2 regions of the Halomonas sp. ND22Bw genome follow, and region 2 is predicted to be linked to the other one. Evidence: predicted binding sites of a transcription regulator. Region 2 holds the regulator's gene; the other holds the start of a gene.
The links. Region 2 encodes PhoB, which activates phosphate uptake and scavenging genes when phosphate is short. Its sites were predicted from a motif close to TGTCATANNNNTGTCANA; they were not measured.
Positions count from the first base shown of each region.

Region 1: CVH10_RS04530 (DUF6482 family protein) is a predicted target of PhoB. The motif match lies at 4,379-4,396, and genes of this name have one in related genera.

Region 1 covers NZ_PXWD01000002.1:354,508-363,036, forward strand. The annotation lists gene rlmB (23S rRNA (guanosine(2251)-2'-O)-methyltransferase RlmB) at 1-261, shown strand, start outside; gene rpsF (30S ribosomal protein S6) at 459-833, shown strand; gene rpsR (30S ribosomal protein S18) at 865-1,092, shown strand; gene CVH10_RS04510 (hypothetical protein) at 1,105-1,956, shown strand; gene rplI (50S ribosomal protein L9) at 1,972-2,418, shown strand; gene dnaB (replicative DNA helicase) at 2,564-3,952, shown strand; gene CVH10_RS04525 (hypothetical protein) at 4,020-4,313, shown strand; gene CVH10_RS04530 (DUF6482 family protein) at 4,451-4,753, shown strand; gene CVH10_RS04535 (thiol-disulfide oxidoreductase DCC family protein) at 4,949-5,374, opposite strand; gene CVH10_RS04540 (cryptochrome/photolyase family protein) at 5,374-6,963, opposite strand; gene hemH (ferrochelatase) at 7,082-8,167, shown strand; gene CVH10_RS04550 (Na+/H+ antiporter subunit G) at 8,256-8,529, opposite strand, start outside.
Region 2 covers NZ_PXWD01000003.1:303,672-312,200, reverse strand. The annotation lists gene recG (ATP-dependent DNA helicase RecG) at 1-1,238, shown strand, start outside; gene CVH10_RS06490 (hypothetical protein) at 1,395-1,751, opposite strand; gene CVH10_RS06485 (HU family DNA-binding protein) at 1,824-2,099, opposite strand; gene CVH10_RS06480 (FAD-dependent oxidoreductase) at 2,266-3,426, opposite strand; gene CVH10_RS06475 (chorismate lyase) at 3,564-4,040, shown strand; gene ubiA (4-hydroxybenzoate octaprenyltransferase) at 4,094-4,987, shown strand; gene phoB (phosphate regulon transcriptional regulator PhoB) at 5,112-5,801, shown strand; gene phoR (phosphate regulon sensor histidine kinase PhoR) at 5,803-7,116, shown strand; gene cysZ (sulfate transporter CysZ) at 7,201-7,941, opposite strand; gene phoU (phosphate signaling complex protein PhoU) at 8,025-8,529, opposite strand, start outside.

The DNA of each region.
Region 1 (8,529 bases), on a different contig from region 2:
CTGGGCAAGCTCAAGGCGCTCGGCGTGTGGATCACCGGCACCGCCGGCGAGGCCGAGGCGAGTCTGTTCGAGGCCGATCTGGCCGGGCCCACGGCGCTGGTGATGGGCGCCGAGGGCAAGGGCATGCGCCGGCTGACCCGCGAGGCCTGCGACCAGCTGGTCAAGCTGCCCATGGCCGGCAGCGTCTCGAGCCTCAACGTTTCGGTGGCAACCGGCATCGGCCTGTTCGAGGCGGTCCGGCAAAGAAGCTTGAAGCCATAAGCTTAAGCTGGAAGAGGACCCTTGCCCCCATGTCTGAGGGGCATGCTGGCTTCGCGCTTGCGCACCTGGCGCGCACTCTTTAGAATACTGGCGCCCGTTCGTCCGACGAACGGGCATCGTGTATTTCGATAATCACCTCCTTGCTTCCCCTGGGGCCTCACGCCTCTCTGGAAGCTGCCAAACCGCAAGGAGAACCCATGCGTCATTACGAAGTCGTGTTCATGGTCCACCCGGACCAGAGCGAGCAGGTTCCGGCGATGGTCGAGCGCTACACCAGCATCGTCACCGAGAACGGCGGTACCGTGCATCGCCTCGAAGATTGGGGTCGCCGTCACCTGGCCTACCCGATCAACAAGATCCACAAGGCTCACTACGTGCTGATGAACGTCGAGTGCCGCGGCGAGACTCTCGAGGAAATCGAGAACATCTTCCGCTTCAACGACGCCATCATCCGCAGCCTGGTCGTGCGCTGCAAGGAAGCCGTCACCGAGGCTTCCCCGATGATGAAGCCGGCGGAAGAGAAGCGCGCCCGTCGTGACGAGAAGCCGTCGCGTCCCGCCCAGTCCGCCTAAGCCACACATCGCACGCTAAGGAGTCTTTCCCATGGCACGCTTTTTCCGTCGCCGCAAGTTCTGCCGTTTCACCGCTGAAGGCGTGAAGCAGATCGATTACAAGGATCTGGACACCCTCAAGGCCTACATCACCGAGACCGGCAAGATCGTTCCCAGCCGCATCACCGGGACCAAGGCCCGTTACCAGCGTCAGCTGTCCACCGCCATCAAGCGGGCTCGCTACCTGGCGCTGCTGCCCTACACCGATAGCCACCAGTAAGACACTAGCGTGATGCTGCCCGTCGCCCGCTGGATAATGCGCGGTACGCCCCAGGCAGTCGCCGGGGCGGCCGCGGCCACACTGGTCCCCTGGCTGTTCTGGCTGGGCGCGGCGATCGCCGGCCTGGTCACACTGCGCCGCGGCCTGGCACCGGCGCTCCCGGTGATCGTCGCCGCCGCCGTGCCGGCGGGCTGGTGGTGGACCCGGGGTGACGTCATCCCGCTGGCCTGCATCCTGCTGGTCACGCTGATGGCGGTGGTGCTGCGCTCGCGCCTGCGCTGGAGCGAGACGCTGATCGTCGGCGCCCTCGCCGGGGCGGCGATGATCCAGCTGGGCATCTTCGTGCCGCCGGGCGGCACCGGGCCCCTGCTGGAGCAGCTGCGCCAGGGCTCGCCGGAGTTCGCCTCGATGCTCGACGAGCTCTCGCGCCAGGGGCTCGAGACCGAACGCCTGGCCGAGATGCTGATCGGCGGCGTCACCGGGCTGATCGTGCTGCTGGCCTCGGTGGCCTGCCTGGCCCTGGCCAGGAGCTGGCAGGCGGGGCTCTACAACCCCGGCGGCTTTCGCGAGGAGTTCCAGGCCCTGCGCCTGGTGCCCCGCGAGCTGCTGGTGCTGATGGCGTTTCTCGTCATCGGCACGGTGCTGGTGCTGCCCGGCCTCGGCCTGATGCTCTGGGTGCCGTTGCTGGTGGCCGGCATCGCGCTGGTGCACGGTGTTATCGGATTGAAGGGAATGAACGGGCTGTGGCTGGTCGCCTTCTATGTGCTGCTGATCACCACCTGGCCCATGATTCTCATCGTGCTGCTTGCGGCCCTGATCGACGCGTTCGCGGATATTCGCGGACGACTCGGCCGCAGCGACTGACAAGAGGTTTACGAGATGGAAGTCATTCTGCTCGACAAGATTGGCAAGCTGGGCGGTCTGGGTGACCAGGTCACCGTCAAGCCCGGTTATGGCCGCAACTACCTGGTGCCCTACGGCCTCGCCGTGCCGGCCACCAAGGACAACATCGAAGCCTTCGAGGCCCAGCGTGCCGAGCTCGAAGCTCAGGCCGCCGAGCGCAAGGCCGAAGCCGAAGCCCGCGCCGAACAGCTCAACGACATCGAGCTGTCCCTGGTCGCCAAGGCCGGCGATGAAGGCAAGCTGTTCGGTTCCATCGGTCCGCGCGACCTGGCCGACGCCATCTCCTCTGCCGGCATCGAGGTAGAGAAGAGCGAAGTCCGCATGCCGGAAGGTCCGATCCGTCAGACCGGCGAATACGACATCGCGCTGCACCTGCACGCCGAAGTCGACGCCACCGTGCGCGTGGTGGTCGTGGCCGAATAAGCCCGACTCCCCCGCGGACGCCAGGGGCGCGAGGAGAAATCCTCGCGCCCTTTTTTGCTTGCCCGTGCCACGTTATCCCGGCTGGGGCGTCAGGCGTCCTTCGAGGTAGAATGTGCCGGCCCATGTTGCGGAGGTGCCCGCCCCAATGAACGAATCCCTCGAGCTCGATCAGGAAACCGCGGCGCTGAAGGTGCCGCCTCACTCGCTGGAGGCCGAGCAGTCGGTGCTCGGCGGACTGATGCTCGACAACCAGGCCTGGGACAGCGTGGCCGACCGGCTGGTGGCCAACGACTTCTATCGCTACGAGCATCGCCTGATCTTCAACGTCATGGCGACGCTGGCCGAGGAGGCGCGGCCGCTGGACGTGGTGACCCTGTCCGAGGCGCTGGAGGGGCGTGATCAGCTCGAGACCGTGGGCGGCCTGGCCACCCTGGCGGAGCTGGCACGCAATACGCCGTCGGCCAGCAACATCCGCGCCTATGCCGACATCGTTCGCGAGCGGGCCACCCTGCGCAAGCTGATCCATGCCGCCAACCAGGTCGCCGAGAGCGCCTTCGCCCCCCAGGGGCGGCCCGCCGACGAGCTGGTCAACGAGGCCGAGCGTCTGGTCTTCCAGATCAGCGAGGAGCGGCCCAAGGAGGGTGGCCCGGTCGGCATGAGCGACCTGCTGGCCAAGGCGGTGGATCGCATCGACGAGATGTTCAACATGCAGGGCGAGATGACCGGCCTGTCGACCGGCTTCCGCGACCTGGACGACATGACCTCCGGTCTGCAGCCTTCGGACCTGGTGATCGTGGCCGGGCGCCCGTCCATGGGCAAGACCACCTTCGCCATGAACCTGGTCGAGCATGCGGTGATCTCCAGCGACAAGCCGGTGGTGGTGTTCTCGATGGAGATGCCGGGCGAAGCGATCATGCTGCGGATGCTCTCGTCGCTGGGGCGCATCGACCAGACCCGGGTGCGGACGGGTCAGCTCGAGGACGAGGACTGGCCGCGCCTGACCTCGGCGGTGAACCTGCTCAAGGACAAGCAGCTGTTCATCGACGACACCGCGGCGCTGTCGCCCAACGAGATGCGCTCGCGGGTGCGCCGGATCGTGCGTGAGCACGGCAACCTGGCGATGATCATGATCGATTACCTGCAGCTGATGCAGGTACCGGGTTTCTCCGAGAACCGCACCGGCGAGATCTCGGAGATCTCGCGCTCGCTCAAGGGTCTGGCGAAGGAATTCGGCTGCCCGGTGGTGGCGCTGTCGCAGCTCAACCGCTCGCTGGAGCAGCGTCCCAACAAGCGCCCGGTGATGTCGGACCTGCGCGAGTCGGGCGCCATCGAGCAGGACGCCGACCTGATCGGCTTCGTCTATCGCGATGAGGTCTACAATCCGGATAACCCCGACAACCAGGGGCTGGCCGAATTCATCATCGGCAAGCAGCGTAACGGGCCGATCGGCACGGTGCACATGGCGTTCATCGGCAAGTACACCCGCTTCGAGGATCTGGCGCCGGACAGCTATGGCGACACCTTCGGCGAGTGACCCCCTTGAGCGGGGCAGCCGGCGCCGTATAATCCCCACCCCTCGAACAGCACACTGGAGAAGCACCATGGCAGGCGGATTTCAGCGCGGTAATCGGCGGCGCACCCCGAAGCTCGAGGCGCGCGGCGAATTGCAGTCCGTGGAACGCGAAGGGCCGTTCAAGGAGTGGCTGGGCATGCCGGATCTCTATCGCTACCAGCTGGTGGTGGACGGCGAGGACTACAGCTATCAGACCGAGGACTCGGAGCTGCCGGTCGCGGTCGGCGATCGCGTGGTGTTCCGCTACAAGGAGACCAAGGCCGGCAAGTGGGTCGACCGCAACTCCCTGGGCAAGGCGATCGATCCCGCCGACTACCAGTAACCGCCTTCGGCGGCTTCCCGCCGGGAACCCCGGTGCCCTCCATCGGTCTCAGGGCGATACGGTGCCGTCATCGTCGTGTCATCCGACAGGACGAGACTGTATCAGCATTCATCCTGAGATATCCCGATGGAGGGATCATGGACTTCAATGACCTCAAGGCCTTCGTGGCCCAGCACGACAACTTCGAGATCCGCGTGATCAGCCATGCCGGCAGCCGCGTCTACCAGGTCGAACTGGAAGACATCGAGGGCCAGCGCCACCTGCTGACCCAGCGCGGCAAGCCGATGCTGTTCCGCGCCCTCGACGACGTCTACCTCGAGCTCAAGCGCGCCGGCATCCACCGTGCCTATCTGGTGCAGTACGTGGCGCACGACGAGATGATCGGTCGCGACGCGAACTACCACGACGCGCTCAGCTCTCGCATGCCGCTGGTGTTCTAGCCTGCGAGCCGCGCCTTTCCTCGATCACCATTCACCGACCTCCGGCATCGCGCCGGCCCACCGACCTGCCACCGTACGCCTCAGCGCGCTCCCCGACCCGACTGGTGGCATGTTTTCCCCCGAGTCTTCCGGCCTTTCCGGCCAGCCCGGTTTCCGTCGCGTTCTCGCCATGCCCGATGGCGTCGCCCCCATCGCTCAGCGATCCGAGCGCCCCGTCCAGGCCTGCCAGCGCTGCCCCAGCCCGACCCGGTAGCGGGCGAAGACGGCATAGCCGCGATCGACGCCCCACGCCAGGCCCGGCAGCATCGACAGCGCCACCAGGCGACGATAGCCCAGCACCGCGTAGAGCGCCCGGCTGGCGTCCATGCCGACGAACCAGGTGCCGTCGGCGTCGCGCAGGTGAAGGCGGCCCATCATGACCTCGAACGAACGCCCCCATTCGTTGGCGACGTCGGTCGTCTGGATGTCGACCAACCTGACCCGCTCGCGACGCGGGTGGCGCGCCAGCCAGGCGACTTCACGCTGGCAGAAGGGGCAGTGGCCGTCGTGGAAGAGTGTCACCGGCGAGGCGGCGTGACGAGGCGAGGGGGCGCGACGTGTCGAGCGCGGGCGGGGCATCATCAGGGGGCTCCGTGGTCGGTGGCGTCGTGATAGCCGGCGCGGTGCTCGCCTCGACCGTAGGCCGGCTCGGTTTCGAGCCCGGCGAGGAAGGCCTCGGCCTGGTCGCGCATCGCCGCCCGCTTGTCGTCCGACATGCGGTCCAGCGAGCCGTAGATCAGTTTCATGCGGTGGTTGCCCGACAGCGCCTCGCGGTGGGTCTCGAGGAAGCGCCAGTAGAGGCTGTTGAGCGGGCAGGCGTTGTCGCCGACGACCCGTTTGGGATCGAAGCGGCAGTGCCGGCAGTGGTCCGACATGCGATCGATGTACTTGCCCGAGGCGCAGTAGGGCTTGGAGCCCATCAGCCCGCCGTCGCCGTGCAGCACCATGCCCAGGGTGTTGGGCAGTTCCACCCACTCGCAGGCGTCGGCGTAGACCGCCAGGTACCAGTCGCACAGCGCGTCCGGCGCCACGTCGCACAGCAGCGCGACGTTGCCGGTGACCATCAGCCGCTGGATGTGGTGGGCGTAGGCGTTGTCGCGGGTCATCTCGATGGCACGCTTCAGGCAGCGCAGTTCGGTGTCGCCGGTCCAGTAGCAGGCCGGCAGCCCGCGGTTCGCCCCCAGGGCGTTGGCACGCTTGTAGTCGGGCATGCGCGTCCAGTAGAGGCCGCGCACGTATTCCCGCCAGCCCAGTATCTGGCGAATGAAGCCCTCCGCCGCGTTGAGCGGCGCGCGGCCCTGGCGATACTCGCGCTCGGCGCCCTCGCACAGCTCCCGTGGCGAGAGCAGGCCGAGGTTCAGTGCCGCCGACAGCCGCGAGTGGAACAGGAAGGGCTCGCTGTCGCTGATGGCGTCCTGGTAGCGGCCGAAGTCGGACAGCAGTTCGGCGAGGAAGTGGCGCAGGTCGGCCAGGGCCTGGCGCCGGGTCACCGGCCAGTGAAAGCCCGCGAGGTCACCGAAGTGGTCGCCGAAGTGTTCTCCCACCAGCGTCATGACCTCGCGGGTCACGTCATCGCGGCGATGGCGGGGCGGGGCGGGCACCTCGATCCCCTCGGGCAGTGGCTCGCGGTTGTCGTGGTCGTAGTTCCAGCTCCCGCCGGCGGGCGCGTCGTCCTCCATCAGCAGACCGGTGCGGCGACGCATCTCGCGGTAGAAGTACTCCAGGCGCGGTGACTTGCGTCCCTGCTCCCAGGCGGCGAAGTCGTCGGGGGTGGTGTAGAAGCGATCGTCCTCGATCAGCCGCCAGGGCAGGGCGTTGCCCTGGCGTTCGCGCATGGCCTGCCACAGCCGCCACTCGCCCGGGCGCACCGCGCGGATCTCGTCGCAGCCGTACAGGCGTGCCAGTCGCTCGGCCTCGTCGAGCAGCGTCTGGGCGTTGTCGGGGTCGTCCAGGGCGCTGTAGTGGACGCGGTGGCCGCGGTCGCGCAGGTCGGCGGCGAAGTGACGCATGGCGGCCAGAATCAGGGCGATCTTCTGGGGGTGGTGGGGCACATAGCGGCCTTCCTCGGCGACCTCGCACAGGGCGATGACGGCCTCGGGCGGCGCCTCGCGAAGGCTCGCCAGATCGACATCGAGCTGGTCGCCGAGCACCAGGATCAGCGGACGGGACATGGTTCACCAGAGATTGTACAAATCGAACCGATAGTATAACGATATTTCGCCCGAACGCCCGCGATGGTAGGCTAGGTCATTCAGTTTCGTCTCATGTCGACCACGGGGAACGCGCGCCATGCCAGCCTTAGAGCACTCATCCGATGCCGAGCGGGACTCACCGGGAGAGGGGCGGCTGCGGCATGCGCCAGCGGAACATCCCGCGCTGCCTCGCGCCAAGGTCGGTGTGGTGCTGGTCAATCTCGGCACGCCGGACGCCACCGACTACTGGTCGATGCGCCGCTACCTCGGCGAGTTCCTGTCCGACCGTCGCGTGGTCGACTATTCGCGCTGGCTGTGGCAGCCGCTGCTGCAGCTGGTGATCCTGACCCGGCGCCCCTTCATTTCCGGCAAGGCCTATCGCAGCATCTGGAACCAGGAGCGTGACGAGAGCCCGCTGCTGACCATCACCCGGGAACAGACGGAGAAGCTGAGCGAGCGGCTCGAGACGGCCTACGGCGACCAGGTCGAGGTGGACTTCTGCATGCGCTACGGCAATCCCTCCACCGACAGCGTGCTGCGTCGCCTGCAGGCCCGGGGCTGCGAGCGCATCCTGTTCTTCCCGCTCTATCCCCAGTACGGCTCGCCGACCACCGCCACCGCCAACGACCAGGCCTTCCGCACCCTGATGCGCCTCAAGTGGCAGCCGGCGATCCGCACCGTGCCCGCCTATTACCGGCATCCGGCCTACCTCGAGGCGCTCACCGCCTCGGTGCGCGAGGCCTATGCGGCCGCCGAGTCGACCCCGGAGGTGCTGGTGGCCTCCTATCACGGCGTGCCCAAGCGCTACCTCGACGAGGGCGATCCCTACTACTGCCACTGCCGCCAGACCACTCGGCTGCTGCAGGAACGCCTGGGGGTCGACGATGCGGCGATCGAGACCACCTTCCAGTCCAAGTTCGGTCCCGAGGAGTGGGTGGGGCCGGCCACCGTGGAGCGGGTCGCCGAGCTGGCTCGCCAGGGGCGCAGGCATATCGCGGTGATCTCCCCGGCCTTCTCCGCCGACTGCGTGGAGACCCTCGAGGAGGTCCAGCAGGAGATCCGCGACGCCTTCCTCGCGGCCGGCGGCGAGACCTTCACCTACGTGCCCTGCCTGAACGCTCGCGACGATCACGTCGCGGCGTTGGAGGCCATCGTTCGCCAGGAGCTCGCCGGCTGGCTGTAGGCCGTCCATCACCAGCCGTCACAACACGAACGGGCGGCCCCGCAAGGGGCCGCCCGTTCGTGTCGAGCCGCGGTAGGCGTCGGCCGTTTCAGCGTCCCGGCGGGCGCTTCTCGAGCGTGATGGGGCCGCGGTCGGGGGGCGAACCGTGGGGCACCGGCGTCTGGCCGACCTCTTCCTCCTGCAGCTCCACGGGGCGCCCGCGGGTCTTGTCGACGTACTTGAGCTGCAGGTGCAGGCCGGTCTTGGCCAGCAGGTGGGCGCTCACCGGGGCGGTGATGAACAGGAACAGGGCAATCAGGATCTCCTGCACCACCGGCTCGCTGTCGGCGATGCCGAAGTAGAGCATCGAGGCGACCAGGGTG
Region 2 (8,529 bases):
CCGACCTGGCCGAGGAGCGGCCCATGCTGCGCCTGGTGCAGGGCGATGTGGGCTCGGGCAAGACCGTGGTCGCCGCCATGGCGGCGCTGTCCGCCATCGCCGGCGGCTGCCAGGCGGCCATGATGGCGCCCACCGAGATCCTCGCCGAGCAGCACTACCGGGCCTTCAAGGCCTGGTTCGAGCCGCTCGGCATCGAGGTGGCCTGGCTGGCTGGCAAGCTCAAGGGCAAGAACCGGCTCGACGCCAAGGCGGCGATCCACGACGGCCGGGCGCAGATGGTGGTCGGCACCCACGCGCTGTTCCAGGGCGACGTCCACTTCCATCGCCTGGGCCTGGCGATCATCGACGAGCAGCACCGCTTCGGCGTCCACCAGCGCCTGGCGCTGCGCGAGAAGGGCGAGGCCGGCGGCCTGACGCCCCACCAGATGGTGATGACCGCCACGCCGATCCCGCGCACCCTGGCGATGAGCGCCTACGCCGACCTGGACGTCTCGGTGATCGACGAGCTGCCGCCCGGGCGCACCCCGGTGAAGACCGTGGTGGTACCCGACGAGCGCCGCCCCGAGGTGGTCGAGCGCATCCGCCACGCCTGCGCCGAGGGCCGCCAGGCCTACTGGGTCTGCACCCTGATCGAGGAGTCCGAGGCGCTGCAGTGCCAGGCCGCCGAGGCCAGCCGCGACGAGCTGGTGGCGGCGCTGCCTGAGCTCTCGATCGGCCTGGTCCACGGCCGCATGAAGGCCGCCGAGAAGGCCGAGGTGATGGCGGCCTTCAAGGCCGGCGAGCTGGACCTGCTGGTGGCCACCACGGTGATCGAGGTCGGCGTCGACGTGCCCAACGCCAGCCTGATGATCATCGAGAACCCGGAGCGACTGGGCCTCTCCCAGCTGCACCAGCTGCGCGGCCGGGTCGGCCGCGGCGCCACCGCGAGCTTCTGCGTGCTGCTCTATCATCCGCCGCTGTCGGACCACTCGCGCAAGCGACTGACGGTGATGCGCGAGACCACCGACGGCTTCCGCATCGCCGAGCAGGACCTGGAGATCCGCGGCCCCGGCGAGGTGCTGGGCACTCGCCAGACCGGCCTGGCGCAGATGAAGATCGCCGATCTGGAGCGCGACGCCGACCTGCTGCCGCGCATCTCGCCGCTGGCCGAGGCGCTGCTGGCCGAGCACCCCGAGGCCAGCCGGCCGCTGATCCGCCGCTGGCTGGGCGAGGAAGCCGGCCGCTACGGGCAGGTCTGAAAGCTGAAAGTCGGCAGCGTGAAACCGTTCGCCGCAAAAGAAAACCCCGAAGGTGGAAGCCTTCGGGGTTTTCTTGTAGCTCGGCGCTTGTAGCTCGGCGCTTGTAGCTCGGCGCTTGTAGCTCGGCGCTTGTAGCTCGGCGCTTGTAGCTCGGCGCTACAGGTGCTTCAGCAGTCCCTGCAGGCGGTCGAGGTCCCTGGCATCACCGACCAGCCGCACGCGGCCGGCCATCATGCCGTCGAGGAAGGCCTTCTGGGTGGGCTTGCGGAGCACCCGGATCGCACTGTCCGCGTCCTCGAAACGCAGCTCCAGGTCGAGATCCACCGGCAGGCCGCTCCCGGTCTCGATGCCGCGAGGCGACATCCGATAGTGGCGGGCGATGGCGAGATCCTCGGTGCCGATGCCCCAGTCGAGGCGTTTCAGTTCACCCAGGCGCTCGCGGAAGGCGGGCTTGCGACGCAGCGCACGCTTGAGCAGCACGCCGAGCACCCACAGCATCAGGCGGAGCTTCATCGGGATACCGTTGGTCGGAAAGCGGAATGAGGAAGGATCGCGCGGCCCGAGCATCGGGCCGCGCCTCGCGCCTTACTTGGCGACGGCGTCCTTGAGGCCCTTGCCCGGCTTGAAGGCCACGGTCTTGCTGGCCGGAATGGTCAGGGACTCGCCGGTCTGGGGGTTCTTGCCGGTGCGGGCGGCACGCTCGCGCACGGTGAAGGTGCCGAAACCGATCAGCGACACGTCCTTGCCGTCGGACACGCTGCCGGTGATCTCGTCGAGAATGACGTTCAGCACCTGGCTGGCCTTGTCCTTGGAAAGATCGGCACGTTCGGCGATCGCCGCGGCGAGTTCGGGTTTGCGCATACAGCCCTCCTGGTTTGACATCCTGCCGATGATCCCATCGGCCGCATTGTTGTTCGCGGTGATTCATGCACCACTCGCATGCCGCCGACGGGGCGGCATGCGGATGACGCCGTGTGGCAACGCCGCTGCCAGACCCGGAATCCCGGGGGCGCCGTCGTTGACGTCACTAGCCTAGCAACGGCGGCGCAGCGCGCGCCAGTTCGACTTTCCGACGCACGCAGGCGCCTGTCAACGCAAATCCGATCAAACGTCCGTCTTCATCCTCGGCCAGGGCGCTCAGATCATGCCCCTCGCCCTCGATGCGCCAGCGGGCGGGAGAGGCGGCGGGAGGCAGCGCCACCACCGGCAGCAGCGGCGTCTTCACCAGCACCGGCCAGGGCCCGTAGCGCACCTCGGTGGGCGTGCCGGAAAGCGTCGCCGCCAGCGCCTTGGCGCCGGCCTGCAGCGGCTGGACGTACATGGCATTGACGCCGTCGACGCAGGCCACGTCGCCCAGCGCATGGATGCCGGGCGCCGAGGTCGCCAGATGGCGGTCGACGAGAATCCCGGCCGGCCCCACGGCGAGCCCGGCCGCCTCGGCCAGCGCGGTGCGCGGCCGCAGGCCGGTGGCCACCAGCACCAGGTCGGCCTCGAGGGCGGTGCCGTCGTCCAGGCCCAGCGCCACCCGCTCGCCCTCGGGCGAAAGCAGGTCGACCATGCGCCCGGTGTGCAGGGCGATGCCGGCCTCGACGAAGGCCTCGCCCAGCGCCCGCCCCAGCGGCTCGGGCAGCAGCCGCGGCAGCGGCGCCGACTCCGGGGCGATCAGCTCGACCGCATGACCGCCGGCGGCCAGGTCATTGGCGAACTCGCAGCCCACCAGGCCGATGCCGACCACGGCGACCCGCGCCGGGCGATCGAGCGCCGCCAGGGCGGCGTGGAAGGCACGGTAGTCGTCGAGATCGTTGACGGTATGGACCCGGCCGGCCAGCGCCTCGGGAATGGCGAAGGGCGGCGCCGGAGCCGCGCCGGTGGCCAGCACCAGCTCGCCCCAGGGCAGCCGCTCGGCGCCGAGGGTCAGGGTGCGCGCGGCCGGGTCGATGGCCTCGACCCGGGTGTGCGTGCGCATCGTCACACCGAGCTGGTCGGCCGCCTCCAGGGCGCTGCGCGAGGCCAGGCGATCCGGCGGCAGGCGCTTGGCGAAGCCGGTGGAGAGCAGCGGCTTGGAGTAGTCCTCGCCGCCGTCGGCGGTGATCAGGGTGATGGGGCGCTCGGACTGCCGGGTCCGGACCTGGCGCGCCAGGCCCAGCCCGGCCATGCCGGAGCCGATGATGGTCAGGGGTGCGCTCATGGGGCTCCTCGCTGCAGGGGCGCGACGGCCCGACATGGTACACTAGCCGCCCTTTGCATTGGACGCGGAGTAGCGCAGTGAATCACGGTCCGGCCCTCGCTCCCCGATGGCGCCCCCTGGCGGCGGCCCGCCCCGCCATGAGCCCGGCCTGGTGGCGTTGGGTCGCCTCCCGGGACTCGCTGACCCGTCGGCTGATCGAGGCCGGCGCGCCGCGCCGCTTCCGGGTCAGGCTGCTCGACCAGCGCCTGGGCCGGCCGCGGCGCGACGAGGCCCTGGCACTGGGCATGGCGCCGGGCCGCCTGGCCTGGCGGCGCGAGGTCGCGCTGTGCCTCGACGACCGGCCCTGGGTGATGGCGCGCTCGGTGGCCCCGCTTCACGGCCTCCGTGGCCAGCGGCTGGCGGGCCTCGGCGAGCGCTCGCTGGGCCACTGGCTGTTCCGCCAGCCCGGCCTCGAGCGCGGCCCCATCGAGGTCAGCGCCGACCCGGCCCCCTTCCACGACGCCCCCGGCCCCTGGGGCCGACGCTCGGTGCTGCGCCACGGCCGCTTCGCGGTGCTGGTCCAGGAGTTCTTCCTCGACGACATGGCGGATGACCTGGCCCTGCCGGCGCGATAGGCTCCCAGACATCGCCCGAAACCCGTGTCGTCCGATTCAACCGAGAGACCCACATGGAACGTTCCCTGATGCGCCCCAAGGGGCTGGCCCGGCTGCCCGACTTCCTGCATCTGACCCGCCTCGACCGCCCCATCGGCACCTGGCTGCTGATGTGGCCAACGCTGTGGGCGCTGTGGGCCGCGGCCGAGGGCGTTCCCGAGCGCCGGCTGCTGCTGATCTTCGTCGCCGGGGTCTACCTGATGCGGGCCGCGGGCTGCGTGGTCAACGACTACGCCGACCGCCACTTCGACGGCCACGTGAAGCGGACGAAGTCGCGTCCGCTGGCCACCGGACGCATCGGCGAAGGCGAGGCCAAGGCGCTGTTCGCCGGCCTGGTGCTGGCGGCCTTCGTGCTGGTGTGCTTCACCAACGCCTTCACCGTGATGCTGTCGGTGGGCGGCGTGATCCTGGCCTTCGTCTACCCCTTCATGAAGCGCTACACCCACCTGCCCCAGGTGGTGCTGGGGGCGGCCTTCTCGTGGGCCATTCCCATGGCCTTCGGCGCGGTGCTCGGCCATGTGCCGCTGGAGGCCTGGCTGCTGTTCGCCGCCAACGTGCTGTGGACCGTGGCCTACGACACCGAGTACGCCATGGTCGACCGCGACGACGACCTGCGCATCGGCATCAAGTCCACCGCGGTGCTGTTCGGCCGCGCCGACAAGCTGATCATCGGCCTTTTGCAGCTGGCCACGCTGGCCCTGCTGGCCTGGGCCGGCGAACGCCTCGGCCTGGGCGGCTTCTTCTGGGTCGGCCTGGCCGCCATGGCGGCGACCTTCGTCCACCAGCAGCGGCTGATCCGCCACCGCGATCGCGAGCGCTGCTTCCAGGCCTTCCTCAACAACCACTGGTCGGGGCTGCTGGCGTTCGCCGGCATCGCGCTGTCGCTGTGGCCGGGCGCCGGCGGGTGATGCCGGACGGGGTCGAACGACGGGGCTGAACGGGGGCGACAGGCGGGGACTGTCACGGTATTGTCACAAGGACATGCTGTCATCGTCACCAATATGTCATTGATCTCGACCATGAGGCCCCGGGATGACCGCCAAGACCGTACTGATCGTCGATGATGAAGCGCCCATCCGCGAGATGATCGCCGTGGCGCTGGAGATGGCCGACTATCGCGTCCTCGAGGCGGACAATGCCCAGAGCGCCCACGCCATGGTCGTCGATCACCAGCCCGACCTGGTGCTGCTGGACTGGATGATGCCCGGCACCAGCGGCGTCGAGCTCTCCCGCCGCCTGAAGCGCGAGGAAGGCACCTCGGAACTGCCGATCATCATGCTCACCGCCAAGGGCGAAGAGGACAACAAGATCCAGGGCCTCGAATCCGGGGCCGACGACTACATCACCAAGCCCTTCTCGCCCCGCGAGCTGGTGGCGCGCCTCAAGGCGGTGCTGCGCCGCGCCACGCCGCGCGGCGTCGAGGAGCCGGTGCAGGTCGAGGGTCTGATGCTCGACCCGGTCAGCCACCGGGTCAGCATCGACGGCCAGTCGCTGGAAATCGGCCCCACCGAGTACCGCCTGCTGCAATTCTTCATGACCCACCAGGAGCGCGCCTATACCCGCGGCCAGCTGCTCGATCAGGTCTGGGGCGGCAACGTCTACGTCGAGGAGCGCACCGTGGACGTGCACATCCGCCGCCTGCGCAAGGCGCTGGGCGAGCCGCACCAGCAGCTGATCCAGACCGTGCGCGGGACCGGCTACCGCTTCTCCGCCAAGGGCTGACGTGGGCCGGCTGTGGCGACGCGAATGGTGGCGGCTGGGTGCCCTGGTGGGCGCCGGCGCCCTGGTCGGCTGGCCCTTCGGCTTCAGCGGCACCGGCATCGCCGTGGGGCTCGCCCTCTATCTCTTCTACCAGCTGCGCCAGCTGCACGCCCTGCAGGAATGGCTGACCCATCATCCCCATGACGAGCCGCCCTCGGCCTCCGGCCTGTGGGGCGAGCTGTTCGATCGCCTCTACCGCTACCAGAAGGGCCAGCGCCTCACCCAGCGCCGGCTGCGCGACACCCTGAGCCGTATCCAGGAGTCCTCGGAGGCGATGCGCGACAGCGTGGTGATGCTCGACCGCCACGGCGACATGGAGTGGTGGAACAGCGCCGCCGAACGCATGCTGGGCCTCAAGCCGGCCCTGGACCGCGGCCAGCACATCACCAACCTGATGCGCGACCCGAGCTTCGTCGACTACTTCCACGCCCGGGACTATCGCGAGCCGCTGACGCTGTGCTCGCCGATCGACGAGAACCTCATCCTGCAGTTCCAGATCACCCTCTACGGCGACGACGAGCGCCTGGTGATGGCCCGCGACATCACCCGCCTGCACCGCCTGGAGCAGATGCGTCGCGACTTCGTGGCCAACGTGTCCCACGAGCTGCGCACCCCGCTCACCGTGCTGGCGGGCTACCTCGAGACCTACGGCGACATGGCCGAGATGCTGCCCGAGCGCCTGGGCCGAGGCATCGGCCAGATGCAGAGCCAGACCAAGCGCATGCAGAACCTGGTCAACGACCTGCTGCTGCTGTCGCGGCTGGAGAACGACCAGGGCGGCCACGACGACATCCGCATCGACCCCACCAGCCTGCTCGAGGCCGTGCGGCGCGACGCCGAGGCGCTGTCCGAGGGCCACCACCAGCTGGAGGTGGCGGTCGAGGAGCCCCGCGGCCTGCTCGGCTCGGAGAAGGAGCTGCACAGCACCGTTTCCAACCTGGCCTTCAATGCCGTGCGCTATGCCGGCGAGGGCAGCCGCATCGTGCTGCGCTGGCGCCCCTGGGGCGACGGCGCCTGCCTGGAGGTGGAGGACGACGGCGAGGGCATCGATCCGCTGCACATCCCGCGCCTGACCGAGCGCTTCTACCGGGTCGACAAGGGCCGCAGCACCGCCACCGGCGGCACCGGCCTGGGGCTGGCCATCGTCAAGCACGTGCTGCTGCGCCACGACGCCCAGCTGGAGATCGACTCCCGGCTCGGCGAGGGCGCCACCTTCCGCTGCATCTTCCCCGCCGCCCGCCTCACCGACGCCGCGCCGGCTTCGCGGCGCGCTTGATCCCGTCCCCGTACGCCACTCCGCCCGGCGCAGGCCGGGCGGAGGGATGTCACGTGATCACGACGCCTGCCCGGGGCGCGGGCATCAGCGCCTCGCCGGGGCAGCGTCGGGGGTCAGCGCCCGGTAGTGGTCTTCCCACATCAGCACCGCGCCGGCCACGGCACCGGGCAGCAGGAACAGGTTGGCCAGCGGCAGCCAGGTGATCAGCATCACCCAGCCGCCGTAGGTGAGCGTCGGCCAGCGGCGCGCGGCCAGCCGGCGGCGCATGTCGGCGAAGGTCACCTTGTTGTTGTCCATGGGATAGTCGAGGTAGGTGACCGCCATCATCCAGGCCGAGAACAGCAGCCACAGCAGCGGGGCGACCAGGTTGATCACCGGGATCCAGCCGATCACGAACAGCAGCGCCATGCGCGGCAGGATGTAGCCCAGCTTGACCAGTTCACGGCCCAGGGCATCGATGGCGGTGCGTGCCAGGCCGCGGTCGTCCAGCGGCGGCCGGCCGGTCACCTCGCGCTCGACCTTCTCGGCCAGCAGGCCGTAGAAGGGCGCGGCGATCAGCTGGGTCACCAGGGTGAAGCTGAAGAACACGATCAGCCCCAGGCTGAGCACGAACAGCGGCCAGATCAGCCACGACAGCCAGTCGAGCCAGCCCGGCACCATGGCCATCCAGCCGTCGAGCCAGCCGCCGAAGTGGGTCAGCACGTAGCTCAGCATGGCGGCGTAGACCACCAGGTTGGCCAGTATCGGCAGGAACACGTAGCGGCGCAGGCCGGGGGTGTAGACCAGGCGGGTTCCCCGGGACAGCGCCGAGAAGGCATCCAGCATCGGTGTCATTTCCTCCATCACGACGACGGCGGCCGTCGCCAGGGGCGACGGCCGCTTCTTTGACGGTAGCGGTCGAGCGGGGTTCAGCCCTCGTCGCCGCGCACCTCGTCGTCGAGATCATCCGGGGCCGTGTGGCGGATGTCGAGCCCCTTGACCAGATAGACCACGTATTCGGCCAGGTTGTTGGAGTGATCGCCGATCCGCTCCAGGGCGCGCAGGATCCACATGATGCCCAGAACCGGGGAGATCGCCCGGGCGTCTTCCATCATGAAGGTCATCAGCGAGCGCATGGCGCTCTTGTACTCGTTGTCGACCTGCTCGTCCTCCTGGACCACCTTGAGCGCCATCTCGGTGTCGAAGCGGGCAAAGGCGGTCAGAGCGTCGCGCATCATCTTGCGCACGTGCTCGCTGATCACGCGTACCTCGACGAAGCCGCGGCTGCCGTTCTGGCTCTCGACCAGCTCCAGGGCATTGCGGGCGATCTTGCTGGCCTCGTCGCCGATGCGCTCCAGGTCGGAGGCGGCGCGGATCACCGCCAGCACCAGGCGCAGGTCGGAGGCCGCCGGCTGACGGCGGGCCAGGATCTGG